DNA from 4 places in the Bacillus sp. CZDM1 genome. Region 4 is predicted to be linked to each of the others. Evidence: riboswitches for the same ligand, from Rfam matches in the RefSeq annotation. Region 4 holds a riboswitch; each other region holds the start of a gene.
What was found. A riboswitch is a leader RNA that binds a small molecule or an ion and turns the genes downstream of it on or off. The one in region 4 is predicted to bind S-adenosylmethionine.

Region 1: another riboswitch for S-adenosylmethionine. It lies ahead of ACY3XC_RS17040 (methionine ABC transporter ATP-binding protein); the one in region 4 lies ahead of ACY3XC_RS19865 (sugar ABC transporter substrate-binding protein).
Region 2: another riboswitch for S-adenosylmethionine. It lies ahead of ACY3XC_RS05200 (5-methyltetrahydropteroyltriglutamate--homocysteine S-methyltransferase); the one in region 4 lies ahead of ACY3XC_RS19865 (sugar ABC transporter substrate-binding protein).
Region 3: another riboswitch for S-adenosylmethionine. It lies ahead of ACY3XC_RS11260 (phosphoadenylyl-sulfate reductase); the one in region 4 lies ahead of ACY3XC_RS19865 (sugar ABC transporter substrate-binding protein).

What each region holds. Positions count from the first base shown of each region.
Region 1 is NZ_JBUESO010000007.1:74,431-82,069, reverse strand. Features, by position in the region: gene ACY3XC_RS17050 (MetQ/NlpA family ABC transporter substrate-binding protein) at 1-381, opposite strand, end outside; gene ACY3XC_RS17045 (methionine ABC transporter permease) at 400-1,050, opposite strand; gene ACY3XC_RS17040 (methionine ABC transporter ATP-binding protein) at 1,040-2,071, opposite strand; SAM riboswitch class I at 2,157-2,263, opposite strand; SAM riboswitch class I at 2,337-2,435, opposite strand; gene ACY3XC_RS17035 (hypothetical protein) at 2,663-2,860, opposite strand; gene ACY3XC_RS17030 (MFS transporter) at 3,024-4,322, opposite strand; gene ACY3XC_RS17025 (helix-turn-helix domain-containing protein) at 4,516-5,742, shown strand; gene ACY3XC_RS17020 (ABC transporter permease subunit) at 5,761-7,639, opposite strand, start outside.
Region 2 is NZ_JBUESO010000002.1:128,016-135,654, reverse strand. Features, by position in the region: gene ACY3XC_RS05215 (DUF192 domain-containing protein) at 1-167, shown strand, start outside; gene ACY3XC_RS05210 (L-lactate MFS transporter) at 259-1,530, opposite strand; gene purT (phosphoribosylglycinamide formyltransferase 2) at 1,583-2,752, opposite strand; SAM riboswitch class I at 2,961-3,062, shown strand; gene ACY3XC_RS05200 (5-methyltetrahydropteroyltriglutamate--homocysteine S-methyltransferase) at 3,140-4,267, shown strand; guanidine-I (ykkC/yxkD leader) riboswitch at 4,374-4,472, shown strand; gene ACY3XC_RS05195 (DMT family transporter) at 4,539-4,880, shown strand; gene ACY3XC_RS05190 (DMT family transporter) at 4,880-5,194, shown strand; gene ACY3XC_RS05185 (TDT family transporter) at 5,413-6,426, shown strand; gene ACY3XC_RS05180 (hypothetical protein) at 6,588-7,010, opposite strand; gene ACY3XC_RS05175 (DnaB-like helicase C-terminal domain-containing protein) at 7,069-7,569, opposite strand; gene ACY3XC_RS05170 (DnaB-like helicase C-terminal domain-containing protein) at 7,599-7,639, opposite strand, start outside.
Region 3 is NZ_JBUESO010000004.1:211,441-219,079, forward strand. Features, by position in the region: gene sat (sulfate adenylyltransferase) at 1-738, opposite strand, end outside; gene ACY3XC_RS11255 (anion permease) at 822-1,880, opposite strand; gene ACY3XC_RS11260 (phosphoadenylyl-sulfate reductase) at 1,896-2,612, opposite strand; SAM riboswitch class I at 2,681-2,782, opposite strand; gene cobA (uroporphyrinogen-III C-methyltransferase) at 2,943-3,716, opposite strand; gene ACY3XC_RS11270 (formate/nitrite transporter family protein) at 3,732-4,568, opposite strand; gene nirD (nitrite reductase small subunit NirD) at 4,622-4,948, opposite strand; gene nirB (nitrite reductase large subunit NirB) at 4,967-7,360, opposite strand; gene ACY3XC_RS11285 (CLC_0170 family protein) at 7,579-7,639, opposite strand, start outside.
Region 4 is NZ_JBUESO010000009.1:68,341-75,979, reverse strand. Features, by position in the region: gene ACY3XC_RS19895 (hypothetical protein) at 1-221, shown strand, start outside; gene ACY3XC_RS19890 (glutathionylspermidine synthase family protein) at 226-1,455, shown strand; gene ACY3XC_RS19885 (DUF350 domain-containing protein) at 1,456-1,845, shown strand; gene ACY3XC_RS19880 (ion channel) at 1,876-2,904, opposite strand; gene ACY3XC_RS19875 (threonine/serine exporter family protein) at 3,388-3,849, opposite strand; gene ACY3XC_RS19870 (threonine/serine exporter family protein) at 3,863-4,624, opposite strand; gene ACY3XC_RS19865 (sugar ABC transporter substrate-binding protein) at 4,741-5,850, opposite strand; SAM riboswitch class I at 5,973-6,080, opposite strand; gene ACY3XC_RS19860 (MFS transporter) at 6,313-7,527, shown strand; gene ACY3XC_RS19855 (ketopantoate reductase family protein) at 7,575-7,639, opposite strand, start outside.

The DNA of each region.
Region 1 (7,639 bases), on a different contig from region 4:
ATCTGGAATGTCTTTGACATCTTTGTATTTTTCAGAGTAAATTCCCATTGGGGCAAGGACCGTTGTCGCGATTGGCACTAGGTCTAAATTGTGTTCCTTAATAAATACGTCAAAATAGGCAACCGTTTGGAATGCATTCACATCAATTTCGCCTTCTGCAAGAGCTGTGTTGGGAGCGACGTAATCAGAGAATGAAACGATTTCGATATTGATTCCCTCTTTTTTAGCCTTTTTCGCTACAAAATCCCAAATACGTGTATCAGTTCCGCTGACACCAAGCTTAACGGTAGTTGATTCTTTACCCTCTGATGTTTTTTCAGCACAGGCTGCGCTAATAATCGCCAAAGTAATAATAATGATGGATAGTAAAAGTTTTTTCATCGTTAATTTCCCCCTAGTTTATCTTCGTCTGATTTTCTTTGCTGCTATATTTCCAAATGACTGCAGGCCTTGAACCATTACAATCAGAATTGCTACTGTAATCATCATTGTGACTGTATCAAAACGCTGGTAGCCATAGGTAATGGCTAAATCTCCAATCCCGCCGCCTCCGACAGCCCCAGCCATTGCCGATGCACCAACTAATCCGATAGTGGCTATCGTTAAGGCTAAAACAAGTGAACTTAGTGCTTCTGGAATAAGAAATTTAAAAATAATTTGCCCAGGGGTTGCACCCATTGCCTCTGCTGCTTCAATGACACCTGGATCCACTTCTAGCAATGAATTTTCTATTAATCTGGCAATATAGGGACCGCAATAGAATACCAGAGGAACAACTGCCGCCGCCGTTCCAATCGATGTACCGACTATTAATCTTGTAACGGGAATCATCGCCACTAATAAAATAATGAACGGGACGGAACGAAAAATGTTAATGATCCCATTCAAGACGGTAAAGAACGGTAAATTCTGAAGCAGATGGCCTTTCCTAGTTACGACTAACAAGATTCCCAGCGGCAGACCAAGGATGGTTGAGAACAAGAGAGAGAAAGCGACCATTTGAATGGTTTCAATTAAGGCTTCTATGATTTGCTCTGAATTAACTAGCATGTGCGGTCACTTCCTTTATGCTGATTTTCTTCTGGTTGATATAGGTTAACGCTCGGATGACTTCTTTATCAGACCCCTGGAACTCAACAATGAGGTTTCCAAAAGGAGTTCCTTGAAGCTCGGTAATATTGCCGAACAAGACATTGATATGAATATCAAACTGTTTGGCTAGTTGTGACAATAATGGCTGACCCGCGGTGCTGCCGACAAAATTAATTCGGAAAATCCGCTGCATTCCATCATGCTTTTGAATGATTTCTTTAATAGAATCAGGCAGCTGGTCATTCATGACTGTGCTGACAAAATTTTTGGCAGTCTGTGTTTTGGGTGCTGAAAAGACATCAAACACTGTGCCTTCTTCAATAATTTTCCCTGCTTCGATAACGGCCACCCGGTCACATATCTCTCTAATTACCGCCATCTCGTGGGTGATAATTAGAATCGTAATGTTGTATTCGTTATTGATTTTTTTCAACAGCTGCAAAATCGAGCTGGTTGTCTGTGGATCGAGAGCAGATGTTGCCTCATCGCAAAGTAGAATGGAAGGCTGTGTTGCCAATGCTCTGGCGATTCCGACACGCTGTTTTTGTCCCCCGGAAAGCTGATCAGGATAATAGTCCGCCTTGTCTGCTAACCCGACAAATTCTAGTAATTCCATAACGCGCTTCTTAATCGCATCCTTAGGAACTTTGGCAAGTGTCAGAGGCATTGCCACGTTTGCAAATACTGTTTTTGAGTTTAATAGATTAAAGTGCTGAAAAACCATCCCAATATTTTTCTTAATCTCTCGGACCTCTTTGACAGACATAGAAGTGAGGTTATGACCATCAACAATCACACTGCCAGAGGTCGGACGCTCTAGTAAGTTCACACAGCGGATAAGTGAGCTTTTCCCAGCACCACTAAAGCCAATCACTCCAAATATCTCTCCCTTATTAATCTTCAAATCAATTCCGTTCAACGCGGCAACCTGCTGCCCGCCACTCTCATAAACCTTCTTAAGATTCTGAAATTCGATCATGGTGTATCGCTCCTTTATCAAATAAATAAAAAATCCTCTTCTAGAAACAAGAAGAGGATTGGCCAATGCAATGCATAGGAAGCTCTTCTTATCTCTCAAGCATTTTCCGCCTGCTGGATTTGGCACAGTCACCAATTTGGTTCCGCTGCCGAGGTGTCATAGGGCCAGTCCCTCAACCTCTCTGGATAAGAAATATTATTCAGTTAAAAATAAAAAACCTCTTCTTGAAAAAGAAGAGGGCGAATTGAAAAAATCATAGGTCCTCTTCTTATCTATCAAGTCGTACTTGCTGGATTTGGCACAGAATCAGAATTCCGCTGCCGAGGTGTCATAGGGCCAGTCCCTCAACCTCTCTTGATAAGAAGTATTTTTACTTTATTCATTTTTTGAACTTGTTAATTAATTTACTGTAGGAAAATTCAAAAGTCAAATACTATTTTTAAAATAATATTTAATCAGTTATCTTACAAACGCTTTCAAATGCTATAGATAGGCATTTTGAAAAAATAATATTTTTTTTATCGCAGACTTCAAATAAAGAGAAAAGAGAGCGTATGAATTCGCTCTCTTTCATGTTGCTTATTTTTAGAATTACCTTCTTTTACCAGCCAAATGAAGGACCCCATGGATGATTAGTACAAGAGAGAATAAAAGGATAGCCAGGACACCGATAAGGATAACTAATGGACTAAGCGGTGCAAAAAATCCTGTTAGCGGTACTCTTAGTAAAGCGAAACCAGCCAGGATACATAAGAAGTATAAAAAAGGACTGCGATCCAACACACTCATGGTATTCTCACTCCTTTCTAGGGTTAATACATTCGTATTCAAATAAGGAGTTATTTATTTACCAGAATAATAAATCAGTCCCATGTAACTATCTTTTTGGTAATATAATCCTCGCCTATGGACGGAAGGAGCAGTACCTTTGACATTGAACATTTACACTTTATTAAAATGCTTCCGCACTTTCCTTCACTGTATTTTTCACTGCAATCTCCGGATGAACCTTTCTTATGACGGTCGGTCTTAAAAGAGTAAGGACTACACTCACACATAATCCAGAAGACAGGAGCAGAACCCATTGTGCAGGGAAGATATCATACAAAAACCCATATAGCACCATTCCTAATGGTGATAAGGCCATGGCAACTGTTTCAATAAGGGAAAATACACGTCCCTTAAATTCATCTGCAATTTGTTTTTGCATCATTACTTGTGTTGGTGTATTGACGAAAACAATGCACACGCCTAAAACAAATTGAAGAAGAATGTAGTAGCCAAACATGATGTTGTAAGACATGGTGAAGAGTAAAGGGAAAGTGGCACTTCCCATGATGCCCCCCATGATAAGAATACCCCTTTTTGAAACCAGCAACGGAAATCTTATCTCTTTCCGGATGGAGAGATAAATCGATAACAGCAGCATGCCAACGGCAAAGGCGCCTTCTGTAAAACCAAAATGCTGGGAAAGCATTTTTAATTTTTCAATAAGAATGAAGGAATATCCAACCTGGTAGGCGCTGAAAAGGAAATTAACTAATAAGGCTATCCAGATAATGGTCATCAACATCGGCTGTAATTTTAAATAAGATACACCCGCCTTCATTCCTTGCCACATGGATTCTTTCGACTTTTCCACAGGTTCAGCTTTTTGGGCAGCGAACAAAGTGAAATTCATCGTGGCATCGAGAACAATCGCGATGGTAGAAGCGGCCATATAGAAAATCAGGAATAGCGGCATGGAAATGATTCCATACAAAAGTCCTCCGACTGCTGGAGAGGCAATAGCCGCAAAGGATACAGACATTTGATTTAAAGACATTGCTTTTTGAATTCTTGCTTCGTCCACAAGCCCTGTTATGGAGGAGGTGAATGCTACGCTGGAAAACATGGATGTAAGGGACAGGATGCAGGTAGTGATATAAATTGCTGTTAAAGATAATCCAGAGGTGACACTGACGACTAACAATCCCCCGATAGCCAAGGTAGTTGCAATTTGTGAGATAATCGCGATCCTTTTACGTGGATATTTATCGATGATATAACCTGCAAATGGTGCAGCGATGGTACGAGGTAATACATTGCAAATCAAGTTTAGTGCAAAACTTTTCGCCGATCCTGTGGCTTGCAAAATATAAAAACTAATGGCAAATGAATATACCTGTGAACCAAAAGAGGCAATCAGTTTGCTTATGGTAAAAGTCCAAAGATGGTAAGTGGCTTTTTTCAACATGGTGCTATTATTCACACTATCTCCTCATTCCTTAGAATTTTTGTAGAAGTTTAATTTAATTAAACAAAGCATAACATGAAGTTTTTACCAAATCAAGAAAAAGTTTAATTTAATTAAACAAAATCTAAGCCCGTTTTGGCTACAGCTTCCCATTTGTGGGTATGTTTAATATAATTAAACTATTCACAAGTAGGAGGATGTTCAGTCGATGCTCGGAGACCGAATACGAAAAATTAGAAAGCAGAAAAAGCTGACACTAGAAGCACTCGCAGGTGAGGGGCTTACGAAAGGTATGCTCAGTCTCATCGAAAACAATAAAGCGAAGCCTTCTATGGAAAGCCTCGTATACATTGCTGAGGGGCTGGGTGTTGAGGTAACGGATTTATTAGAGGAAATCAGCACACAGGAATTAAGAGAAACGCTTGAAAAGGCTGAAACGTTATATAATCAAAAATTGGAAAATACGACAGATAAATATAAACAGCTGCTGACTCTTATTGAACCTTATATAAAAAATCTACCCCAAGGATATGAATCAGCACGCTTATTAGATATCTATAGCAGAAGTCTTTACGAAGAAGAATTATCAGGCTGGGAGGAATTCCTAGATCAAGCTGCGGCCATGTATGACAAGATGAACTTAACAGCCAACCGCGCACAAATTGCGATCTTTCGTGAACTGGTGCACTTCGTTCAGCATGAGTATCAAAAGGCTTTAGAAAATTTGGTAAAGGAACGTGAAGAGATTGAATCCAATCATGTCTATATGGATCCAATGACCACTGTTGACCTTGACTATACTGAAGCAGTGTTACACTATGCGGTCGGAGATGATCGTTCAGCCACCGTTACGATGGAAAGGGCGATTGCTTTTTCAAAAGAGCATAAAATCTTTTATCGTATTGATGACTTATACAGACTTGGTGCAGGCCAGGCTATGATGCTGGGCGATAAAGAAAGAAGAGAACTGTATTTACGAAAGTTAAAGCAGTACGGTGAATTTGCGGATGATTTACTTTCTATACTCGTCCACGACCTTATTGTTGCCATGACTCTTAATGCTGAGAATCAAGAGTACATGAAAGCCTTAGAAATCATTGATCAATATTTGGAAGACCCAAAGGTTGAGGAAATAGTTGAATCTTTGTACCTAATTGAAAAAGGAAAGTCGCTCTATGGGCTAGGAGAGTATACAGAAGCCATTCTTCATTTTGAAAAAGTAGAGACGCCTTCTAGCACCCACCATCCGTTTGACTTGTCACTCTTTTATATTAGGTATTCTTACAAGGCACTTTGCCATTCAGAGCTTGGAGAGATGGAAGAGGCGGTTCAAGCTGCCAAACTGGCTGTTGAGAAATTCAGAGCCCTTCCAAATACACCTTTCAAGGAATTTGCGATCAAAACCTATGAAAAAATAACCCCCGTACATGAATGATTGTACGGGGGGCCTTTGTTAAATTCCTCTTTCAATCCCTCGTTTAAGCCTTGGGCCAAACCCTCGTTCTTTCTTCGGTTCAGCTTCAGGTTCATCCCGTTTGCCTTCGCTTCCAATCACTTTAAAGCTATTCTTGGTCATTTGATAGGAAGGAGCTTCACTTGCCTGATTCTCCTTTACCTTACGTGCTTTTGGAAGTTTATATAAAACTCCGACTTTAACCTGCTGCACTTCTTTCACCCCCTGGATAATCAGCTGCATCGCAAAAATGGCAAGCATGAAGGCAGCGAGTATCCACAAATACCAGTAGCGGCCAGAGGCGATGGTGGTTCTGCCTAATTCGCCAATTAACCCTGACCATTCATTGGTCATCGACATGGGAGGATTAGCACCTCCCGGATCAAAGTCAAGTTTAGTCCCGCCAAAGAAAAACTTAAATATTCCTAAATGAATAAAGATTAATAGTACTTGAATAAATTGAGTTCCAAGTAAAATCGTCAAACGGGGACCAATATGCGGGAAAATATGACGCCAGAAAAGATGAAATCTGCTGCCGCCTAAAACGCGGGCGCTGGCAATAAACTCATAATCAAGAACCCGCTTTATCTCTTTTCCTAATAAGACACTTGTTAAGGGAACAACCAGGATGGTTAAAATAAACATTTCTAATAATATCCGTTCGGTAAAGGTGTAAGTGAATTCATAGCCAAAACCAGTAAACGCCGGCATTAAGATTGGCGCAAGCAAGATGTAAGCTACCAAGCTTAATGGCAGAAAGTGAATCGAATCAATAAACTTTCCAAACCATTGCTGGGTACGTGGACCTAGGTGGAAAGCATAAATGACCCCAAACAAAAGCCCGCCGAGAATCCGTAATAAGGCGATTAACAAAGCAAAAATCAGTGTATACTTCGCGCCGATTACTAATTGGTCAAACAGGCTGAATCCTAATTTGTCTGAGCCAAAGAAAAAGGGCTTTGTTGGTGCATGCGGGACTGCGCTAAGGAGCGTTGCACCATCTTCTGCGTAATAAAGTAGTACTTGGTCGACGTGGTTATCGGTGGTGACCGAATAAATGATACTGTAGCTAATGGTTATAATGAAAAATAAGGCCCCAAGTGCAAACTTCCAATTTTTCATATGCCTTCCAAAGAGAAACAGTACATTGACAATTGGACGGAAGGGCGATAATTTTCTAAGGTTAATAGATTGAAGAGAAAAAAGGATGTTTTCAAAGAACCGCTTTGCCCCGCCTGTGATATTACCCATTCGCCATTTGTGCCACCAGGAACTTCGTCTTGTTTCGTAAGAAAGATGCTGATCTTCTTTAAGCCAAAGATCGACTAATTGGAATAGGAAGTAAAAGGGTGTAAAAATAAGACTCAGTGTAACAAAAATGGTTATCGGCTGGAAGTTATCAAGTAAGTAGAAGGTTAGTCCATGAACGTTAAACACCCGTTCAATAATAAATTGGCTTGAAAGTGTCCCCCAAATGATTATCTTTATATGATGAAACGAAAGGGGCATGATATTTTTTAAGATATGTCTGATTAAGATGTTGAATTTGTTTATCCCTTTACTTTTAACAAAGGTGACATAAACCTTCAAAAACTCTTCCTCTATCATAAGGATTAAAATCTTGAACATGGAGACGAGCGGTAAGATGGCCAAGGTAACGATTGGGGCAAAATAAGCCTTTTCCTTATAGCTGGCCACCTGAAATAAATCTAATCCAAACGTTTTAAAGATAACTATAGATAAAACTTGTAATAAGGTGGCGAGAATCAAATCTGGAACAGACTCCAATACATCAAGCAGTCTTTTTATCGGACTAAGCACTACTCTAGGCAAAAAGGCTGACCCTAAAGCGAGAAAAAGCGCGATGCTGAAACCTGCT
Region 2 (7,639 bases), on a different contig from region 4:
TTGATTCAGAAGGGAAAATTCTAAAAATACTGGATATGGTGCCATGTAAAGAGGAGTTATGTCCTACCTATGATCCGGAAATTACTTATCATTATGCACTCGAAGTGAATCTTGGATGGTTTGAAAAGAATCAAATCAAAGAAGGTGATCTTGTAAAACTTAAATAAAAACCATCACATCTCAAAGACATCTTAGATGTGCGATGTTCAGAAAAAGCTGCCCACTTTTGGCAGCTTTTTCATAAAGATAAACATGACTCTAAAAATTCCCCGCGTTTTTCATGATTTGATTTTCACTCATGGTCCTTAATTTCTTGATATCAAGACGAATGAGGATTGATACCGCCAGAGCGACAATAAAGATTCCTGAAAAGATTACTAATGTCCCCTGATAGCTTCCGGTTGTTTCCCTGACCCAGGATACAAAGATTGGTCCCGCTAAACCTGCTGCGGCCCATGCAGTCAAAATATATCCATGAATAGCCCCAAGCTGCTTGGTTCCAAACAAATCGCCAATATAGGCAGGTATAGAGGAAAAACCACCTCCGTAACAAGTCATAATCATATAAACGATTAAAGAAAATAGAACAGCTACTGTTATATTTGGAAGCATAAAAAAAGCAACAATTTGAAAAGCAAAGAATAGTGTGTAGACATTTGGTCTTCCGATGTAATCAGAGATGGCAGCCCAAACAATCCTTCCTCCTCCATTAAATAAACCCATGATTCCAACCATTGTTGCTGCACCAGTTGCTGTCATACCTACTAACTCTTGCGCCATCGGCGATGCAACAGAAAGAATCGCAATTCCACAGGTAACATTGATAAATAACATCAACCATAAAGCCCAAAACTGTCTTGTTCTGACTGCCTCATTGGCGGTTAACTGACGCAGATCCTCTTTCAATTTCATACGTTCTGATTTTTGTCCTGCTGCCTCGATACCTTTAGGTACCCAACCCTCTTTCGGAGGAGCAAGATACTGAGCAGAACAAAATATAATAATGAAGTAGGCCGCTCCTAGTAGATAGAAAGTGTTGGAAATCCCATAGTTCACAATTAAATAATTCATAATCGGACTGCTGATTAAGGAAGCAAATCCAAATCCCATAATCGCTAGTCCAGTAGCAAGACCTCTTCTGTCAGGGAACCACTTTACCAGCGTAGAAACCGGTGTAATATATCCAACTCCCAACCCAATTCCAGCGATCATTCCATAAAATAAATAGAGTAATAGCAATGATTCTAATTGAATAGCAAAACCTGCCCCTGCAACTCCAACTCCAAAAAACAAAGCACTTAGCGTTCCAGCTGCTCTCGGACCATACTTTTCTACAAAATGGCCTAAGAATGCTGCAGATAGACCTAAGAATAGAATGGCCAAGCTAAACGTGAAGGAAATTTGCTTTAATCCCCAGCCCATTTCTTGTTGAAGTGGTTTAGTGAAAACACTCCAAGCGTAAACCGAACCAATCGAAATATGTATGCCAACCGCCGATAGAGCGATTAGCCAACGATTTTTTGTATGCATTCATCCATCCCTCTTTCAAATTGTATTGTCTTGTTGCGGATGATCCAATGATTTATTCATCAAACGTGACAATCATTTTAGAAGCTGCTAATTCCGCTCGTTCTCTAGCCTGATCCACAGATTCCCCGTTGCTTAACACAACACCTATTCGTCGTCCCACTTTTGTTTCAGGTTTTCCAAATACCCTAACCTGTGTATGAGGGACGGATAAGCTTTCAGCGATTCCAGATAGTTGGTAGGTCTTACTTTCTTTTGTAGCCTTAATCGTATAACTTGCACCTGGTTTCAATAGCTGAACATCCGGAATCGGATAACCTAAAATCGCCCTTACATGTAAAGCAAACTCAGATAGGTCTTGCGTAACCATGGTAACCATCCCCGTGTCATGTGGTCGTGGTGACACTTCACTAAAATAAACTCCATTTGAAGAAAGGAATAATTCCACTCCAAAAACTCCGTATCCGCCGAGTGCATCTGTGATTTTTTTTGCAATTGCCTGCGCCTCAAGAATTTGTTCCTTTGACATGTCATGCGGCTGCCAAGATTCAATGTAGTCCCCATCCTTTTGCACGTGTCCAATAGGAGCACAAAAGGTTGTTCCGGAAGCGGAGCGGACAGTTAATAAAGTGATTTCAGAATCGAAATGGATAAATTCCTCTACAATCATTCGGGCTTTTTTACCTCTTCCTCCAGCAATCGCCTCATTCCATGAGCATTCTACATCCTCTATTGAATGGCAGACTGTTTGCCCTTTTCCAGAGGAACTCATGAGCGGTTTAATCACACACGGTGTCCCCATTTTAAGTACAGCATTTCTTAGTTCATAAAGTGTATCTGCAAAGGCGTACTTGGCTGTTGGAAGCCCTAATTCTTCGCTAGCCAAACGGCGGATTCCTTCCCTATCCATCGTTAAGTTCACGGCATTCGCTGTCGGTACGATACGGAAACCTTCTTTTTCAAGTTCCACTAGTGTTTCTGTCGCAATCGCCTCGATTTCAGGAACCACCAAATCTGGTTCCTCTCTTTCTATTACTCTACGAAGTGCTTCTCCATCAAGCATGTCCACCACATAAGAACGATGAGCAACCTGCATCGCCGGAGCATTTTCATAACGGTCAACCGCAATGGTTTCCAGTCCAAGACGCTGAGCCTCAATAATCGTCTCTTTTCCAAGTTCACCTGATCCAAGTAACATTACCTTTTTCGTCTGGATACCAAACATCTAACACAACCCCTATCGTTTGTCTTTTGATTATAATATCTTAAACTTTCATCGATGACAAGCAAATATTTTCAGTAAAACACGAACATTTTTTTAAAAATAAAGTATATAATTCGTATTTATAACAAAAAGAGATATCTTAATATTTATTTGTTGACAGATTGGCTGAACACGTGTAATTTTACAGGTAATTAAATAGGCAAGAATACTCTTATCAAGAGAGGCGGAGGGACTGGCCCTATGAAGCCTCGGCAGCAGACTTATCAAAAGTACTGTGCCAATTCCAGTAGAAAATGCTTGAAGATAAGAAGAGATTAGTTATGGCTTCCCCCTCTTCTTATTTTTAAGAAGAGGGTTTTTTATTATTTAGAAAGAGGGTAATAATAGATGACAAAAACACTAGTGAAAGCTCCGTTTAAAGCCGATCATGTAGGGAGTTTTTTGAGAACCGAACCTATTAAAGCAGCAAGAAAGGCTTTCGTAAACGGGGAAATTGATAGAGCAGCCCTAAAGGTAGTAGAGGACAAAGAAATTGAAAAACTAGTAGAAAAACAAGTAGAAGCAGGTCTTAAATCCATCACGGATGGCGAGTTTAGACGTTCATGGTGGCACTTGGATTTTTTAGCCGGTCTAAAAGGCGTAGAATTCTTTGAAAGCCAATATGTTAGTGCCTTCAAAGGTGCCAAAACAAGAAATAATGCGATTAAAGTGGTTAGTAAGGTCGACTTCGATAACCATTTTATGATTGAACACTTTCAATTTTTAAATGAAGTGGTTGAAAAATATGGGGATGGAAGCCAAGTAGCGAAGTTCTCAATTCCTAGCCCGAATATGCTATTCACTAGAATTCAAGGTGATGAATATTACAACGACAATAAAGAGCAGTTTTATGACGATACAGTCGCTGCATACAGGAAGGCCATTCAAGCATTCTATGATGCAGGCTGTCGGTACTTGCAATTAGATGATACGTCTTGGATTGATTTTGTCTCAGAAGATCGGATTACAACAGTGGTTGAAAAAGAAGGCATGGACGTACAAGATATCATCAAAAGAAGAGTAGCATGTATCAATGACGTGATTGCGGACAAGCCAGATGATTTGTTAATAACCATGCATATTTGCCGTGGAAACTTTAAATCCACCTACATTACAAGCGGAGGTTATGATCAGATTTCTGATGCAATTTTTGCTGAGTTAAATGTTGATGGACTATTCTTAGAATACGATGATCAGCGTTCCGGTGATTTTGAACCATTAAAAAGTTTTAAACGTCCTAATTTAACTGTTGTTCTGGGATTATTTACATCTAAATTTCCAGAACTTGAAAATCCTGACGCCATTAAAGCCAGGATCAACGAAGCTAGCCAGTCTATTCCTTTAGAAAACTTAGCATTAAGTCCGCAATGTGGCTTTGCTAGTACAGAAGAAGGAAATCTTTTAACAGAAGAAGATCAATGGAATAAGATAAAACATGTTATTAGCATTGCTAATAGTGTGTGGGGAACTATTTAAATTATATTGAATTAAATATTCACCTTCATTGCCTATAGTCTCTTTTATACATATTTTACTATTGAATAAATTTTAAATATGGATATAATTTATGGTAATTGTATACGTAAATGTTTTCTAGGGTTCCGCAGCCACTGTGTTGGTCTGGACCGAGAGAAAACTCACAGCCAACGCTGTGTCACGGAAGGATAAAAGCCTGGGAGATACTGTTTAACAGTGATCTCTTAGGCTTTTTTTGTTTTAAATAGATGATTATTGGAGGTAGTAGGTAATGAATACAAACTGGATTAAAGTGTTTATTGGGGCGTTTTTTGAAGTGTTTTGGGTGATAGGTCTCAAACACGCAAATGGCTTTTGGACGTGGACAGGAACTGTGATCTCGATTATTGTGAGTTTCTATTTAATCATAATGGCTGGACGAAAACTTCCGGTCGGTACGGTATATGCAGTTTTTGTAGGATTGGGGACAGCAGGAACGGTCATCTCTGAAATCATATTCTTCGGAGAACCCATCAAGGCGGAAAAAATGATGTTGATTATACTTTTACTAGCCGGTGTTCTTGGATTGAAGTTACTAACAAAAGATAATTCTCAAGAAGGAGCTGAGTTCTAATGGCATGGATATCATTAATCTTAGCAGGATTATGTGAAGCATTTGGTGTGGTTACCATAAATAAATTGAATAATAGTCGTAATTGGCAATCCTTATTACTATTAATTCTCGGATTTGGAGCTAGTTTTCTTTTTCTTGCCTACGCAATGAAAACACTGCCTATGGGGACAGCTTATGCAATATGGACAGGAATTGGCTCAGCTGGTGGTGCACTTTTAGGAATCATGATTTACGGAGAATCTAAAGATTGGAGAAGGATCGCATGTATTGCATTAATATTAGGTGCAACCATTGGGCTAAAACTTGTTGGCTAATATCTGGGGTTAGCTGCGAATAACTAGGTTAAGTTGTACAGGCACCATCCATTTTCTGCAGACCTCAAGATTCATTGATGATATACTTATAAAATATCTAAAACATAATGGTGATAAATGTGATTTATTTATTGATCTTGATCTGCTTCATAGTTTGTATAAGTTTATTTTTCACTTTTAAAAAAATATATATTCGAACTTCAACCATGGCGGTGGTTATGGCAATTGGGATTGTTACGCAAGGAGTTCTATTAAACTACTTTGGTATCCATTTCTTCCAACACATTTTTGGAAAAATTCTATCCATCATTAACCTTTCCCTATGGTCTGCCTTTATTTTCTCTTTTTTCATAGCTAGTTTGGATGGAAAATTTAAGAGCATTCATTATGCCAATGTGATCAATCGCTTTGGGATTGGTACTTGGGTTGCAGGCACTTCCATAAGTGGCATTTTATTTTATAAACAATTTTCCCATTGGGGATTCATTTCTGTGATTATTGCTTTTATAAATATTATCCTGTGGATTATTTATATTTGGATTAGTGTAAAAACGTTGATAGAAATTTCTCGGACAAAATCCTATCAGAATGTCCATGGCATTCTTCTGCTAACTACGGTAAGCACACAATCGATTGTCCTTTTACTTAACACCGTTTTTAAAGATTTACCGGATATCTTTAACCTATTTTTACTAATCATCGGATTTTGTTTTTATCTGGTTTGTGTTTTCTTTATTTTATCAAGATACCTAAAAACTTCTTGGTCGATTGAAATGGATTGGAACAATACAAACTGTATTCTACATGGGGCTATATCCATTTCTGGGATTGCCTGTTTGGTCACCGGCATCATTAGCATTGATATGATAAGATGGATATGGAGGGCCTCTCTTGTTATATTCATTGCGGTTGAGGCTATAGAGCTCTATAGGCTTTTTAAACGGATTCGACATTATGGGTTTAGAGGTGCGATCATAATTTATGATGTGTCACAGTGGAGTAGAGTTTTTACCTTTGCAATGTTCTATACTTTTACATCGGTTATCCATACCTATTTATTTGCTGGTTCTTTTGTTATTAATACAATCCTAAAGGCGGGTGTGTGGGTAGTTATCATTCTTCTATCGATTGAATTAATGCTTAGTTTACGTGATGCTATCAAAAACTATAAACCATCAAGGAGAGAAATAGATAAAGAAAACGAAGCAAGCACTCCCTACTTCAACTCTTAACTATTTACTCTGAATGAATGGTAGAAAACACCCACAAAGGTTGTGGGTGTTTAAGTGTTTGCCACAGGAAGAAAACCACATAAATTGATAACGGAACTGGGGTTATTAATGGAGCCCCTTTAAACCTTATAAGCATCATAATCGCTACCCTTTCTTTATCATCAATACTTCTCAAAACACCCCGCAATAGCAGGAAAGCTATTAAATTCGTTCCTCATATCCCGAAACGAAATCACATCTTTCCCTCTAGAAAGCTGAAAATCTAGTGAATATTCGTGACAGTTCAATGGGGTTTGATGAAATGTTTTGGTATAGAACTGGATGGCCTCTTGCAGGCTGGCTGCAAAGATAAAAACAAAATCCTTCTGGTTCATCTTCAGTGAGTAGCTGCGAATTTTACGAATACCTAATACATTGTTTTGAATCATTTCCCTTACTGTCTGATGATCGGCCTGTTCTAGGTCTATCTTGGACATATCATCATCCAATGAAATTTTCTCCTCTCCGTGTAAATGATGGATGTAATGGGCTAATGCAGATTCTTCAAAACATAAACTATCAAAGTAAGCATCTTTTACAAGCATGCGGGGACACCTCAGTAATCAATTTTTTTGGCTAATGAAAGTTTACAAGGGAATGACTCTATTCCTTTTGGTTCTCAATACTTCCTGTATGCTCGTTGTAATTCACAGCGATGGCAGCTACCGGGCCATTCCGGTTTTTCGAAACAATGATTTCTAAGGAATAATTCTGGGTTTCCTTTTCATAATACGATTCACGATACAGGAACAATATGACATCAGCATCCTGTTCCACACTGCCCGATTCCCTAATATCAGACATCATCGGCCGTTTATCCATTCTTGATTCCACCGATCGGTTAAGCTGCGCTAAACAAATAACGGGGCAATTAAAATCCTTTGCCATCGCTTTAAGAGATTTGGATATTTCCGTTACTTGTAAATGGGTGTTCCCTCCGTAAAATTGTCCAGAATGGATCAGAGTTAGATAATCGATAAATAGAATTGGTTTCTTGTGTGGAAATTTATTCATCATTTTTCTCGTTTTCGCTCTCATTTCCGCTATCGTTTGTCCAGTGCCATCAAAAATTTGCATATGCGTTTCAGTGAGATCTCCAATCACATCCGACCATTGATTCTTTTGATTTTCATTCAGCTTCTTTTTGGATCCCGCATTTTTCCACGGTTAAATC
Region 3 (7,639 bases), on a different contig from region 4:
ACGTTCTCGTGGGTAATAATTTTCCAGAAGGACACGATAGCTTTTTAGGCGAACATCAGCTGGGATGTCATCAGACTTTGTTTCACCAACAAGCGGATTCACGAAAAGTCCATCAACGGTTTCAAGTGCAGCTTTTTGAATATACTCATGGGCACGGTGAATTGGGTTTCTTGTTTGGAAGCCTACCACCGTTTTCCAGCCTTTTTCTTCAAACAATGCACGTGTTTCCTTTGGCTCAAACCATACATCACTAAAGACACCTTTTTCTGGTTTTTTAACAAGAGTTACGTCACCAGCTACATAAACAGGTCCTCTTTCATAAAGTCGCTTAACTCCTGGATGCGCCGTTTCAAGGGTTTTATATACCTCAACTGCTTCCCTGTCTAAGTTCGGCTCATACCATTCTGATACGATAATTACCCCGTATACCTCTTTGTTAAAAACAAGCTTGATTTTCTCCCCTTCTTCAAGTGTTGCGGCTGTTTCATAGGAAACAGGGAGTGTAACGGGAATGGACCAGATGGTGTTATCTGCAAGACGCATATTCTCCACTACGTTTTCATAATCAGCTTTCCCAAGGAAACCCGTTAGCGGACTAAATAACCCAACACCGATTAACTCAAGGTCACTTAGGGCAATGGCGTCAATTTCAAGTTCTTTTACAATGGATGTTACATCATAATTTGGATCAAATGCTTGGATTAGTTTACCTCCATGAGGTGCTGGTAAAAATGACAATAGAATCAAACCTTTCTACATTTAAGTTAAGTTTTATTATTAAACTCTTCAAAAAAAGAGATTAAATCAGTGAAACTATCAAGCTACTTTTCTACAGCTTCTGTTACGGGTTGATTCGATTTTTTCATTAGTGACAAAACACCGAATACGGAGATTAAGACACCTGCCATCGCAACAATTGGATAGAAGTTATGCTCTATCAGCATTTGGATAAGTGTGTAAGAAAGCACCATAGATAATACAGGTGATACGATCCACACAGTAAGCAGCTGAACCACTATACCCTTTTTTAGAACTGACTTGCCATGTTTGGCAAAGCCAATACCGATAATCGAAGATGTCGTGATTTGTGTCAGTGGCACAGGTATGCCGAAGACAGAGGCTGCCGTAACGATCGCTGCTCCTGTCCCAGAAATGACACAACCCTCTTCCAGCCGAAGCGTGGTAATTTTCTTTCCATTCGTTTCGAGAACACGATGGCCTAACAGAATCGCACCAGCTGCAACAAAAAGCCCGCCCCAGAAAATACCGTCACTTGTAGACATGATGGCAGCACCGACTAGCGGTCCTACAGCATTAGCGACATTGTTCATTCCCGCCGAAAAGGCTTCAAATAATCCCATACAAACGACAAGAACTGAAAGATACGGAACGGCTTTTGGCGCTTCCATCCAGCGTTTTAGCATCCTGTTTTTTAATAGCTTAGTAGAAAAGATGGCGATTATAAATGCTGCAACAGGCGTTAGCAGCCAAAAGACCATAATCCATGCCAAACTGCCGACAAATACTGATTGATAGACAATTCCGGCCCCAACGACGGATCCTACTGCTACCTCACTTGTTGAAAGTGGAATCCCGAAAATATTTGCTAAAAATAACGCTAGCGCAGCAGATGCTAAAACAATAAGAGCAATGGGTACGGTAAAGGTACTACTCGGAACAATCCCGCTTCCAATCGTTTTCACCACTTCCCCGCCGCCAAGCCAGGCACCAAGAAAAACGGTAATACCGCATAAAAACAATGCCAGCCTTTTATTAACTACACCTGCTCCGTAGGAAATCCCCATCGAAGCTGCTGCACCACTAGCACCAATATTGAATGCAAAAAATAATCCTATGATAACCGCAATAATTGTGAGCAAACTATAAGCCCCCTTTTAGGATGTGTGCAAGCCACACTCCGTCTTGCCGCTTCCCGTCCAGCGTCCTGCACGTGAATCACCGTCTGCCGAAACAGGCTGTGTACAAGGAAAACAGCCGATACTAGGGTAATTTTGATCGTGCAAGGTATTGTAAGGGAGATCTTTTTCCTTGATATAGGACCAAACTTCATCCCAAGTCCAGTAAATCAGCGGACAGATTTTAATGTTTTGAAACTTTTCATCTTTATTTAGGAATTCTGTGTTTGCTCTTGTCGGTGATTGTTCTCTGCGAAGTCCTGAAATCCACGCTTGTTTTGCCGTTAGTGTCTCCCTTAATGGAATCACTTTACGTATATTACAGCATTGGTTAGGCTCCCTCTTCCATAGCGCTGATCCATATTGTTCACGTTGTTCATCTAAGGTTAGCTTTGGAAGTTTCCGCTCAATTTTCAATGAAGGAAACCGTTGTTCCATTTTATTAATAACCTCATAGGTTTCCGGAAAGTGTAATCCTGTATCCAAGAAAACGATATGCGCATCTGGCTTCACCTGCTGGATGAGGTCGATTAATACGATCGCCTCTGCACCAAAGCTGGATGCATAGACAATTTGTTCTTCTGGATATGAGCTGTAAGCCCACTCCAGTACCGATTTTGCTCCCTTCGTTTTATTCTCGGTTGGGAAAGAACCTGATATTTGACTCCAATTTTCATACGTAACTGGTGTAGTCATGTCTATAAACCTCCTTTGTCCATCAAAAAGCCTTCCCAAAAAGGAAAGGCATCTCACGTTTGTTTAACGCCTTATCTTCCAAAATGAAGTTCATTTTGCTGGAATTAGCACCTTACACAGCAGGTTGCCGGGCTTCATCGGACCAGTCCCTCAGCCTCTCTTGATAAGTATTTGGTAATTGTTGAAATTAATCCTACCATACCAATAGGATTTGTGTAAATAAAAAAATATAAAATTTAGAAAAATTATTTTTCACACTTTTACTACATCAAAAAACAAAAAAAACGTCCTGGACTCATGTACCCCCAGAACGGTTTATTTGCTACTACTTTAAGCCATGGTTGCATAGCTTTCTTTATTCACTTTTGCTCCTATTAAATTTATTTTTTCACGGAAGGTGACGACTTCTCCAACAACGATCATGGCAGGATTTTCAATTTCTTCTTTTTCAACTATGTCTACAATAGAACTCAACGTTCCTGTTACGGTACGCTGTGCACTTGTTGTCCCTTGCTGTATGATCGCAACAGGGGTCTCCGCTTTTTTACCATGCTTCATTAATTCCTCGCAAATATATGGGAGATTTGTCATTCCCATGTAGATTGCCAGAGTATCTACAGCTGTTGCTAGACCCTTCCAATTTATGTCGTCAGGTTTCCCCTTTGGCTTGTGACCCGTTACAATAGCAAAAGAGCTTCCTAATTCACGATGAGTGATCGGAATTCCAGCATAAGCAGGAGCGGCTACTCCTGCTGTTATCCCGGGAACTACTTCGACTGGCAGACACTGTTCAACCAAAGCTTCTACTTCCTCAGCTCCGCGTCCAAATACGAAAGGATCTCCACCTTTTAATCGAACAACATTTTTCCCCTGTTTTGTGTATTTGACTAGAAGATGATTAATGGTTTCTTGCTGAAGTGTATGGTAATTCGGTTTTTTCCCACAATAAATGAGATGGCAATCTCGTTTTGCTTCCACTAAAAGCTCTGGATTAACCAGCCGGTCATAAAGAATCACGTCTGCTTTCTGAATACATCGTAACGCCTTAACTGTTATTAAATCAGGGTCACCAGGACCTGCTCCAACGATATATGCCTTTCCCATAATCATCCCTCCTTCTTATCGCTGTGTACTCGGTATCACCGCCTTTGTTTGTGGCAGTTCTAGAATATTTTGCGATTCTGTCTTTTTATGAGTGTAATAGAGCGCCATTCCTGTAAAAAGAACACCGCTGACTAAATTGCCAATTAATACGGGGATTTGATTCCATACCCACCAATCTGTAATTGTGACATCCGCACCCAGTATCATGCCAGCTGGAATGACAAACATATTCACCACTGCGTGCTCAAAGCCCTGGGCAAAAAAGATTAAGATTGGAAGCCACATTGCTGCAATTTTCCCCATGACAGACTTCGTGGTCATAGCCATTACCGCACCAAGAGTAACCATCCAATTACAGAGCATCGCTTTTACAAATACGACCAGTAAGCCTTCAGAACCAAGACTTTTGTATCCTAACGTTTTGGCTTCGGCCACTGCGAGGATTTTTGCTGCAACAGCATGATTGGTAACTTGGCCAAACTGTGTGACTGCAATGATATATAGAATGGCATACATAACTGCTCCTAGAACATGCCCAATAATGACCCAAAACCAATTTTTCATCATTTGTGCAGCTGTAGCTTTTTTCGCCATCACCGCAACAGGAATTAGTGCGAAACTACCAGTAACTAATTCCAACCCAAGTAGAATGATAATGACAAAAGCAGCTGGAAAAAGTAATGCTCCGACAATTCCTAATCCTGTTTGGACCTCTGCAGTAAAAGCTAATGTCGTGCCAAATCCGAGCAATGCTCCACCTAGAGCTCCGCGGATTAGTAAATCCTTCACTGGTAATTTTGCCTTACCTTCACCTGCCTGAATCATACTTTCCACAACTTGATTTGGACTCACAATTGACAAGGTATCACTCCCCATATTCAGATTCGTTCACTATGAATCTCTTATCAATCCCTTATTAAGATATAGACTTGATCCCCTTTGAGTTCAACTGGATAGGACTGAACGCAGCCTACATCTGGCGCCTGGACTTTGCCGTCCTTTACGCTGATTTTCCAATCGTGCATCGGGCAAAATACATATTCACCGCTTAGTATCCCTTCGGCAAGGACGCCGCCTTTATGGGGACAGCGGTTCTCAATGGCTCGGATTTCCCCATTTTCCAATTTAAAAACAGCAATTTCCTTACTTCCGATGGTGACTGTTTTCCCTAACTTTTGCGGTAAGTCTGCAACTTCCCCGATGAACACGCTGCGTAATGTTTTTTCCATTATCCCCAACTCCCCCAATCGTCATATTTTTACAGTCTGATATAAGTCTCTTATGAGATTTTTATTGTGAATCGCTTCTTTCCATGGATCTTGAACCACAGACAAAGCCTCACCAATTCGATTATTGTATTCCTTCACCAGTAACTCATCGGATAGGACTTCTCTAATATGCTCTAACCCTAAGCGGTCCACCCAAGCGGAAGTTCTTTCTAAATATTTAGCACTTTCACGATAATATTGGAGGAAGGCCCCAATCATTTCTACCAACTCATCTCCTGTTTTGAACTTGAACAACAGATCCCCTTCGCGTAAATGAGTCCCTCCATTGCCGCCAACATACATTTCCCATGCACCTTCTACACCGACAACACCTACATCTTTAATTCCGCTTTCTGCACAGTTACGGGGACAGGCTGACACAGCCATTTTCACTTTATGAGGAGTGTTTAAGCCTTCAAATTTCCTTTCTAGTCTGATTCCCATCCCAATTGAATCCTGGGTGCCAAACCGGCAATAATTTTCCCCTACACAGGTTTTTACTGTGCGAAGTCCTTTAGAGTAAGCTGACCCCGATGGCATATCGAGTTCTTTCCAAATCTTAGGCAGGTCCTCTTTATTCACTCCTAGCAAATCGATTCGCTGACCACCGGTGACCTTAATCATGCCAACCTTATATTTATCCGCCACATCGGCAATTTTTCGTAAGTCCCCGGAGGTTGTAACGCCGCCATACATTCTTGGAACAACGGAATAGGTCCCATCCTTTTGGATATTCGCATGCATTCTTTCATTGACATATCTAGCTTCTTTTTCGTCTTGGTAATGCAGCGGATCAATCATTCCTAAATAATAATTAAGAGCTGGTTTACATTTCGAACAGCCATCTGTTTTCCACTCCAGCACGTTCATTACCTCGCGAATATGTGTCAGCCCTTTTTCACGAATTTCCGCCAAGACCTCATCTCTTGAGAATGTCGTACAGCCACAGATTGCTTCCTTTTGGTCTGCCTGATATTGATCACCAAGTGTACAAGCAAGTAAATCAGAAACAAGTGTCTTACAGCCTCCACATGAACGGGATGCGTTCGTACAGCCTTTTACCTGGTCTACTGTCGTTAATCCATTTGCTTTTATGGCCTCTACAATTGTTCCTTTCGTAACACCATTACAGCCGCAAATGAGCTCTTCATCTGACATACTGGCAGCCACATTTACTTCAGATTCAACTCTTTGTTCAGATTCTAAATATTCCTCAATAGCCGCGCCATTTTTGATAAAATTAAACAACTTGTTACCATCCTTCGTATCACCAAACAAGACAGCCCCGGCAATTTTCCCGTTTTCAATTAAGACCTTTTTATAAACACCGTGCCAATCGTCGTAGGTTTTATATACTTTTGTACTTTCATCCTCATTGATTTTCCCTGCTGAGAAAACATCTACACCGGAAACTTTTAATTGAGTGGACAGGACTGACCCTTGGTAGCCTTCATCCTGTATCCCACAGATTCTTTTTGCTAACACTTGTCCTTGTTGATATAACGGTGCCACTAATCCATAGGCAATCCCGCGGTGCTCGGCACATTCCCCAACAGCAAACACATTCGGGACTTCTGTTTCTAAATAATCATTCACTAGGATTCCGCGGTTAACGGGTATTCCAGCTTCTAGGGCCAAAGCGACATTCGGCTTAATTCCAACGGCCATTACTACTAAATCAGCTTTAATATTGCTGCCATCAGAAAACTTTAATCCTGTAACATGCTTTCTCCCGGTAATTTCTGCGGTATTTTTTTGTAAAATAAAGTTCATGCCCTGTTTCTCTAATTCTGCTTGCAGTAACTTCCCTGCCGTTCGATCTAATTGACGCTCCATTAAGTAATCATAAATATGAATGACATCTACCTCCATCCCGAGGTTAAGAAGCCCTCTTGCTGCTTCCAAGCCTAGTAACCCGCCGCCAATCACTGCCGCCTTTTTATATCTTTTTGAATATTCAATCATTTCTTCGCAGTCTTTTATATTCCGAAACGCCTTAACCCCTGCCTTATCTGCACCAGGAAGTGGAAGCATGAATGGGTTAGAACCTGTTGCAATAATTAATTGATCATAGGGCTCTATTCGCCCTTTTTCAGTGCTCACTCTTTGTGTTTTCGTATTAATGGATGTAACACTCTCTCCGGGATAAAATCTGATCTTATTATCTTCGTACCATTCCCAATCATTTAAAGTGATGTCACTCACCGAAGTACCACCCTGCAGCACCTTAGATAACTGAATTCGGTTATAATTCGGATAAGGCTCTGTGCCAAAAATCGTAATTTCAAATCCATCTGGGTTAATTTTCAACACTTCTTCTACAGCTCTAACCCCTGCCATACCATTCCCTATGAGGACGAGTTTTTGTTTTACCATGTGAACACCTTCCTTGTTTGATTTGAATCATCTGAATTATTTATAACATTGTGACAACTTCATTAACATGAGTTTGAAAGGTTATCTAACACATTATTTCAACGCTTTAACCTGATAAAGTGTGTTATAAACCCTTATTTCACAGTCGTGATAACGGATACATTTTTATAAAATTCCATAAAAAAATTGGACCTCAAAATTGAAGTCCAAAAACAAAATCACCACATGAAACGGGTGTATATAAAATCCGCTGCAATTAATCCAAAGCCAATAGAAATA
Region 4 (7,639 bases):
CAGACGACACTAACTGTTCAGATTGGGAATGGGATGATGAAGAGGGAGTCTGGCAATGTGATGATACTCGATCAAGCTACTATGGGCATTTCTTTTATGGCGGGTTGTTTTTCAGTAACAAATCAGCTTTGAGAAATTCATCTGCTTACAAGTCTTATAAATCCTCCTCTAGCTTTAAGGGCGGATTCGGCAGCGGCTCAAAAGGTGGATTTGGAGGTTAATCATATGTCCACATACGCAAAGGACCGAAGTCAATTTTACTCAAAGTTTCCAGTCTTTTGGTCAAACTTATATGGAGGTGAATACAGTTTATATCATGTATTTACCATAACAGAACAAACCCAAACCCTTTTAAAGGAAGCTACTGAACGGATGGGCCGGGTATTTTTTAAAACTGCCGTGCTGCTTCGAAGCCTTCAAGACAATCAGCTTCTTGAACTTGGTTTTCCTGCCGCAAGTCTTCCATTTCTTAGAATGAAAAATCTTTTTCCGGAATCGGTCATTTCTCGATTTGATTTTGCTGTGACGAGAAAGGGTGTAAAGATGCTTGAGTTTAATTCTGATACACCTACTTTTATCGTCGAATGTTTTAAAATCAACGGCGAAGTTTGTACAGAATTGGGCTATCGTGATCCAAACCAAAATCAAGAACGGCTTCTTTCGTCCGGCATTACAAAGGCTGTCCTTGAATCCTCAAAGGGACATGAAACTCCTAATGTTGTATTCACAGCACACAGTGATCATATCGAGGATTGGAATACCACTGTTTATTTAAGTCAGTTATGTAAGGTTAAAAATCAAACACTTCCAATGTCAAAGCTTCGGATTACGGATGAAGCACTTTTGGACGCTAATGGGGTTCCAATCGATGTTTTATATCGGCAGACGTATCCCCTTGAACACCTGCTCGAGGACAGAGATCCAAATACAAGAGACCTTGTAGGAATTGAATTATTACAGCTTGCGAAGAAAGGGAAAATTTCAATTATAAATCCTGTATCAGCATTTCTTCTTCAGCCCAAATCGATTCAATGTCTAATATGGGGCTTAGCAGAAAAAGAAGGATATTATACAAAGGAAGAACAGGAATGGATAAAAACATATATGCTGCCTACCTACCTTGAAGCCGATACATTCGCAGGCAATGCTGCCTATGTCCAAAAACCGTCATTCGGAAGGGAAGGAGACACGATTACCATTTGGGATTCACAAACCCATATAGATGTCCAAAATTCCTTCCAAACCTACAAAAACGAGCTGCCGATCTATCAATCGTATGTGCCTCTGCCAGTGATTTCATTGGAAACGGAAAAAGGTATAGAAGAGTTATCGTATGTATTTGGTTCTTTCCTTATTGCGGGGAAACCGAGCAGTATTGGAATAAGAGCAGGCGAAAAAATTACCGGTAACGAGTCCTATTTTTTACCGGTAGGTATTAATGAAGGAGGACTGTAAATGTTAGATTTCTTGTTATATTTAGCTGTTTCTTTAGCTTTATTACTCATTGGGCTCTTTTTAATGGAGATTACCACAAAGGTCAAGGAATTTTCCTTGATGGCAAAAGGGAATAAAGCAGCAAGCTATGTGCTTGGGGGAAGACTTCTTGGACTTGCCATTGTTTTGTATTCCGCACTTGCTCACTCCATCTCGCTCGTGGATATGGTCATTTGGGGAGCAGTTGGAATCGCGGCACAGATTATTGTCTTTTATCTTACCGAGTGGCTCACACCTCGAAGTTTTAACGTATCGCAGAGCATTGAAGAAGATAACCGTGCAGTCGGACTTTTTCTCCTATTATTGTCCGTATCAATTGGAATTGTTATAGCGGGTTGTTTGACCTACTGAAAAAAACGCATCTGCTTAGATGCGTTTTTTTCATAGCTTTTGGTATGTATGTTTGTCACAGATGACAAATAATCTAGCTTCCTTTGGGATGGGGTCATTCCATTTTTTGAGTATGTTCAAATCATCCCTGTCAGCTATTAGCTGAGCCCCTTTTTCTTTAAGTTGTTCATATGCCGTACCATATGTTTTCCACTCAGTACTTACACTGACCTCCCAGAGATCACTCCCCCCATCACCATCCTGTCTGCTTAGCAATTGTGTAAAGAGGTGGCTGGCTCCTTTCATTTGGGCAGATTTCGCCATCAGGTTCGAGACAGATCCATTTGATAAGATAAATTCATCAATCTTAACATGCTTGAAATTGTCCACGTGCTTTTCATTTACGATTTCTGCAATGGTATAAATATTCTTTTCCGTTCCATCATCGTAGCGTTCTATCGAAGAAGCAGTTAAAAGAGTCTTGCCGTCTACTAAATCAGGATTTGCTATCCCTTCCGCCGCAAACAGCAATACAGCTTGTGAATTTTCAATTTTCGCCTTCTTCAAAGTCTCTACATCTGTTGGACTCCCCTGAATATAGTGAAACCGTTCATGTTCATAAGGAGATTTTTCAAATTCATCTATCAATACGATATCTGTTTTCTCATCACATAATAATAGTTCCTTAATCGTGCTTTTACTTTTAGCACTCCAGCCGATAATGACAAAATGATTTTCACCTTTATATGACAACTTCCCCTCCTCCTTTCGCTTTTTATATTGGGAGATACCGTCTACAATCACCCCTATTACCGTTCCAAAAAGTCCAATACCTAATGTATAAACGACAATCATCGCCCAGGTTCTTCCCGCCTCCGTAGTTGGATATACATCCCCATAACCTACAGTCGTAATTGTAGTAAGGATCCACCACACCGCATGTAAATTATTTTCAAACGTCTTAGGTTCTAGGAATCGAATAATTTCTGCATTAACGATAATAAAGAGTATGGCAGTAAGGATTACCGTGCGATACCGATAACGAGATGCCGTAAGGAACAACTTTCGAAAAAAAATCATCTTTCACCCTCCTTTCTTTTTCCAAACCATTAATTAATATTTCTACTAATTTTCCCCTTTTCCTTTTTTTACAAAGATCAATATTCACACAAAAACTATTTTATATTTGACTTCTTCCTAAATTTAATATAATATTAGTAATTGTGCTTAACAAAAATGTAACTTGTAATAAACGAAATTACGCAATGTAAGAATTTTTTCTGGCATTCTGCTTATGTTTTAAAAGTAAAACTTATTCACGCTGGATCGGCTTCGGAGCCGTAAGGATGTAAGAGAGGTAGGGCTTACATCGTTTAGGTATAAAACCATCAGGTGGAAGAGTAACCGCGGCAAATTGGTCTTTTAATACCATTTATTATATATAAATTTTTACCTTGCGATGGCTGCTAATTGGATACAACCATTCACAAGTTACAATAGTGATCCCATTAGGATCAAAGCAATAGAAGGCAGAGGAACTCATTCCTCTGCCTTCGTCCAATTTTAACGTACCTTTAGATTTTTAAATACCTTTTTTAATCTAATCTTTCGAATTACTTGATTAATAACCTCTGAAAAAACAAGACCAAATGCGATGGAGCCTGAAAGTAACGTTACTTTTGCACCTAACGCTATTGCTTGAAAGTAATCGTCCTCCACAAAATTCCTCATAGTATCGTATGCCAAACCACCGGGAACTAAGGGAATAATTCCAGCAACACTAAAAATTATAACAGGTGTTTTATAAAACTTGGCTAATTCCTGACTAACGATTCCCACAAATAGAGTCGCTCCAAGTGTGGCTAAAACAGAATCTCCTGTATACTTTTCCGCTAAATAATAGATAATCCAGCCGCCCATTCCAACAAATCCGCATTTTACTAAAGTTTCCTTAGGTGCATTAAAAATAACTCCAAATGCTGCAGTGGCTATAAAGCTTGTAATTAGTTGTCCTAATATATCCACAACGTGCCTCCATTTACAAGAATGATAAAACGACGGCAATACCTGAGCCGATAGCAAAGGCAGTTAGAAGTGCTTCCGCACCTTTTGACAAGCCTGATACTAAATGACCAGCCATTAAATCCCTCACTGCATTGGTCACTAGGAGTCCTGGTACTAGTGTCATTACCGAGCCAATAATTATTTTATCTAACTGCTGACCCAATCCTGTTTTCACAAAGATTACCGCCAGTAACCCAATAATAAACGAGGCTAAAAACTCAGAGAAAAACTTTACTGGTATAAAACGATGAAAATATAAAAAACCGCAATAACCTGCCCCGCCAGTTAACATCGCCGGGATAAAGTCTACCCATTCCCCCATAAACATAATCATAAAACAGCCGCTGGCTATCGAGGCAGCAGCTACCTGAAACATAAAGGGGAAGGTTACATCTAATGCATCCAACTCTTTTAAATGAATAAGTGCATCATCTAATTTGATTTCGCCACTCGTTATCCTTCGAGAAATGCTATTCACCATTGCAACCTTTTTTAAATCAGTAGAACGTGTTGAAATACGGATTAACTTAGTTTTCGTTGGCTCCGCACCTTCAGCTGAAAAGATGATTCCAGTAGGCGTTACATAGCTATGAGAATTTTCAATCCCAAACGCTGCTGCAATCCGCATCATCGTATCTTCTACCCGATAGGTTTCACCACCGGATTGGAGCATGATCTTTCCAGCAAGCAAACAAATCTCGATTATTTCGTATGTATGTGTTTTCTCGTTTTCCATAAAAAATTTCACCACAACTATTCTTTCTTCCTATGATTTCCTAAGTTTAATCAAAAGAATAATCTTTATCAATAAAAAAACGCCTTTTCAATCGAAAAGACGTAAGATATCATTTATTATTTCTTATAATGTTCTTTCAACGTGTTCATCCAGTCTTCTTCAAATGCGGTAGATTGGCCCCATCCTGGAATAATATCAGCAAGATTCACCATGTTGACAGGTTCTTTTGATTTTTGAAGGTCTTCTTGTGAGATCAATGATGCTTCGAGATTAAAGGTTTGAGGCGTCTCTTCACCTGCTAGTTTCTTCGCTAATATTCGCATATTAACTGCTCCGATGAGTTTTGGATCAACGGCAGCTGTATACTTCCAAGCACTGCCTTCTCTTTGAATTTCCTGCAAGTCAGCATTAGAAACATCAATCCCATAAAGTTTAACTTCTTCTCTTCCCGCTTCCTTTAATGCACGTGCTGCCCCAATCGCAAACGCATCCCAAGTAGCAAAAATTGCATCCAATTCCCCTTTAGGGTATTTATTCAACATAGCAGCAACTGCATTCTGTGTTTGTACACTTGTATCGGCAGAAGCAACACCAAAACGCTCAACTTCATTGATTCCTGGGTTCTTTTCCAAGACATCCTGATAAACCTTATTTCTTCGAACCATTGGCGGAAATCCATCTACCCAAAGATAGGCAATATTCGCTTCTCCACCTGTTTTTTTGACTAATTGTTCAAGTGCTAATGTCGCCAATGCCTCATCATCCTGTGATGTAAGAGTAACACCATCAACAGTTGTTAGGTTTGGATTCGAGTCAAAGGCAACAATGCTCTTTCCAGCATCAACAATTTTTTTCACATCATTTAAAGTCGCATCATCATCACCATGGGATATGATATATCCATCATAATCTTGGCTTAACGCTTGGTTAATTGCGTCATGAAATTTAGCTGTATCTCCATTTGCGGTAAAAACATCCACTGTGAATCCTATCGCTTCGCCCTCTTGTTTCGCACCAGCTAAGAATTGGGCAGTATGATCGTCCCCGCCAATTTTTCGGATTACCTTAATTTTTGGCTGTTCCCCTTTTGCAAAACGTTCTGGAACTCCTTCAATTGGTGTATTTCCACTCGTTTGCTTTGATTCTCCTCCAGCACCACAGCCTGTCAGTAAAAGTGTTGCTGCAATCGCTGATACAAATGTGCTCTTTAAAAAATTCTTCCTCATGTTGAAATCTCCCCTTTTTAATTATGTACTTCCGTCCCTGCCAACGTTGCTCCTAGGAGAGTAATAACAAAAAACCTCTCCAAGAAAAGAGAGGTTTCATCACAAAAAGAAGGATTACTCCTCTCTTATCTTTCAAAACAATTACTTGTTTTGCAGGATTTAGCACCAATTCCAAACGGAACGGTTGCTGGGCGTCATCGGGCCAGTCCCTCTGCCACTCTTGATAAGAGAACGTATTATTTTACTTGATTAAAGTATTAAACTAAATTTAATCTCCTATTAACAATTTGTCAATAGTGTTTTCTAAATATTTTAAATTTATCCTCTACTTTCACTACATGCACATAATATCGAATCTAATGCCAGAAGCTAATTGCTAGGTATATAACTTTCATTTTTTTGAAAGTTCGGTATTATTGTATTTAGGAAAACGAAATATCTTGCCGAGAGAGGTGAACTAGCATGACTAAGCTGGAGATGGCAAAACGAAATATCTTAATCATGTGGTTTGCCAACTTCTTTGTTGCTGGAAGTATGACGATGGTTCTACCGTTTATTTCGTTATACATAGAGACATTTGGAAACTTTTCAGCGAAATATGTTCAGCATTGGTCAGGAATAACCTTTGCCGTAACATTTGTATCTGCTTTTATCTTCTCACCGATTTGGGGGAAAATTGGGGATCGTTTTGGAAGGAAAAAAATCCTTATTATTTGTGGAATTGGAATGGGATGCTCGATTTTCCTTATGGGCTATGTCCAATCCGTTTGGCAGCTTTTCCTCCTAAGGTTTTTGACGGGATTTTTCACAGGATTTATTCCAATGTCACAAGCATTTATTTCTACACAAACACCGAAGGAAATAGCTGGTCGTGTACTTGGAACATTACAAACAGGCAGTATCACAGGTTCGCTCCTTGGTCCGATGCTTGGCGGGGTTTTAGCGGATTCACTAGGTTACTCCTTGACCTTTAAATGGACTTCCATTGCGATTATTGTTTCCGGCTTACTAGTTTTTGCCACTAAGGAGTATGTGATTGAAACGAAAAAAGGAACAAAATCACATTATTCCAGTAAAGAAGTTTTAGCACATATTGTTAGGAATCCCGTATTGTTAACGGTTTTACTTATCTCAGCACTCGTACAAATTGCCCACTTTAGCATACAGCCGATTCTATCATTATTTGTCAGTGAACTGCATGGTCACGCAAATATCGCTTTTTATTCTGGAATCGCCTTCTCGGCAGCTGGATTAGGAAATCTGCTGATGTCAAGAAATTGGGGGAAGATTGCGGATAAGCACGGTTATATAAAAATTCTAGTCATCCTGCTTTTTGTCTCAGGAATCATTTACCTTCCTGGCGCTGCAGTCACTGAGTTCTGGCAATTGGTTATTGTCCGATTTGCGCTAGGAATAGCAATAGGAGGAATCATCCCGGTTCGTATAGCCTATATTCGGCAAGAGGCACCGATAGCCATGCAGGGTGAAGTTCTAGGCTATAATACTAGCTTACGGTTCCTTGGAAATATCATTGGTCCGATGTTAGGTGGATGCATTTCTGGGTATTTAGGATTTTCTGCTGTGTTTATTAGTACTAGCGCATTATTGATACTTAGCGGAATCATCTTGTTTATCTCTATGCACCGCCACCCGAAGCTTGTTAAGCATACCGTTTAAACATGCATAACCATAAAAATAGCAAAAGACCCAATCTGGGTCTTTTACTATTTTAAAGACTTTTCATAAACCTTTAAATTTGTATAAATGGCCGCTAGGAGCGGAACAGAGA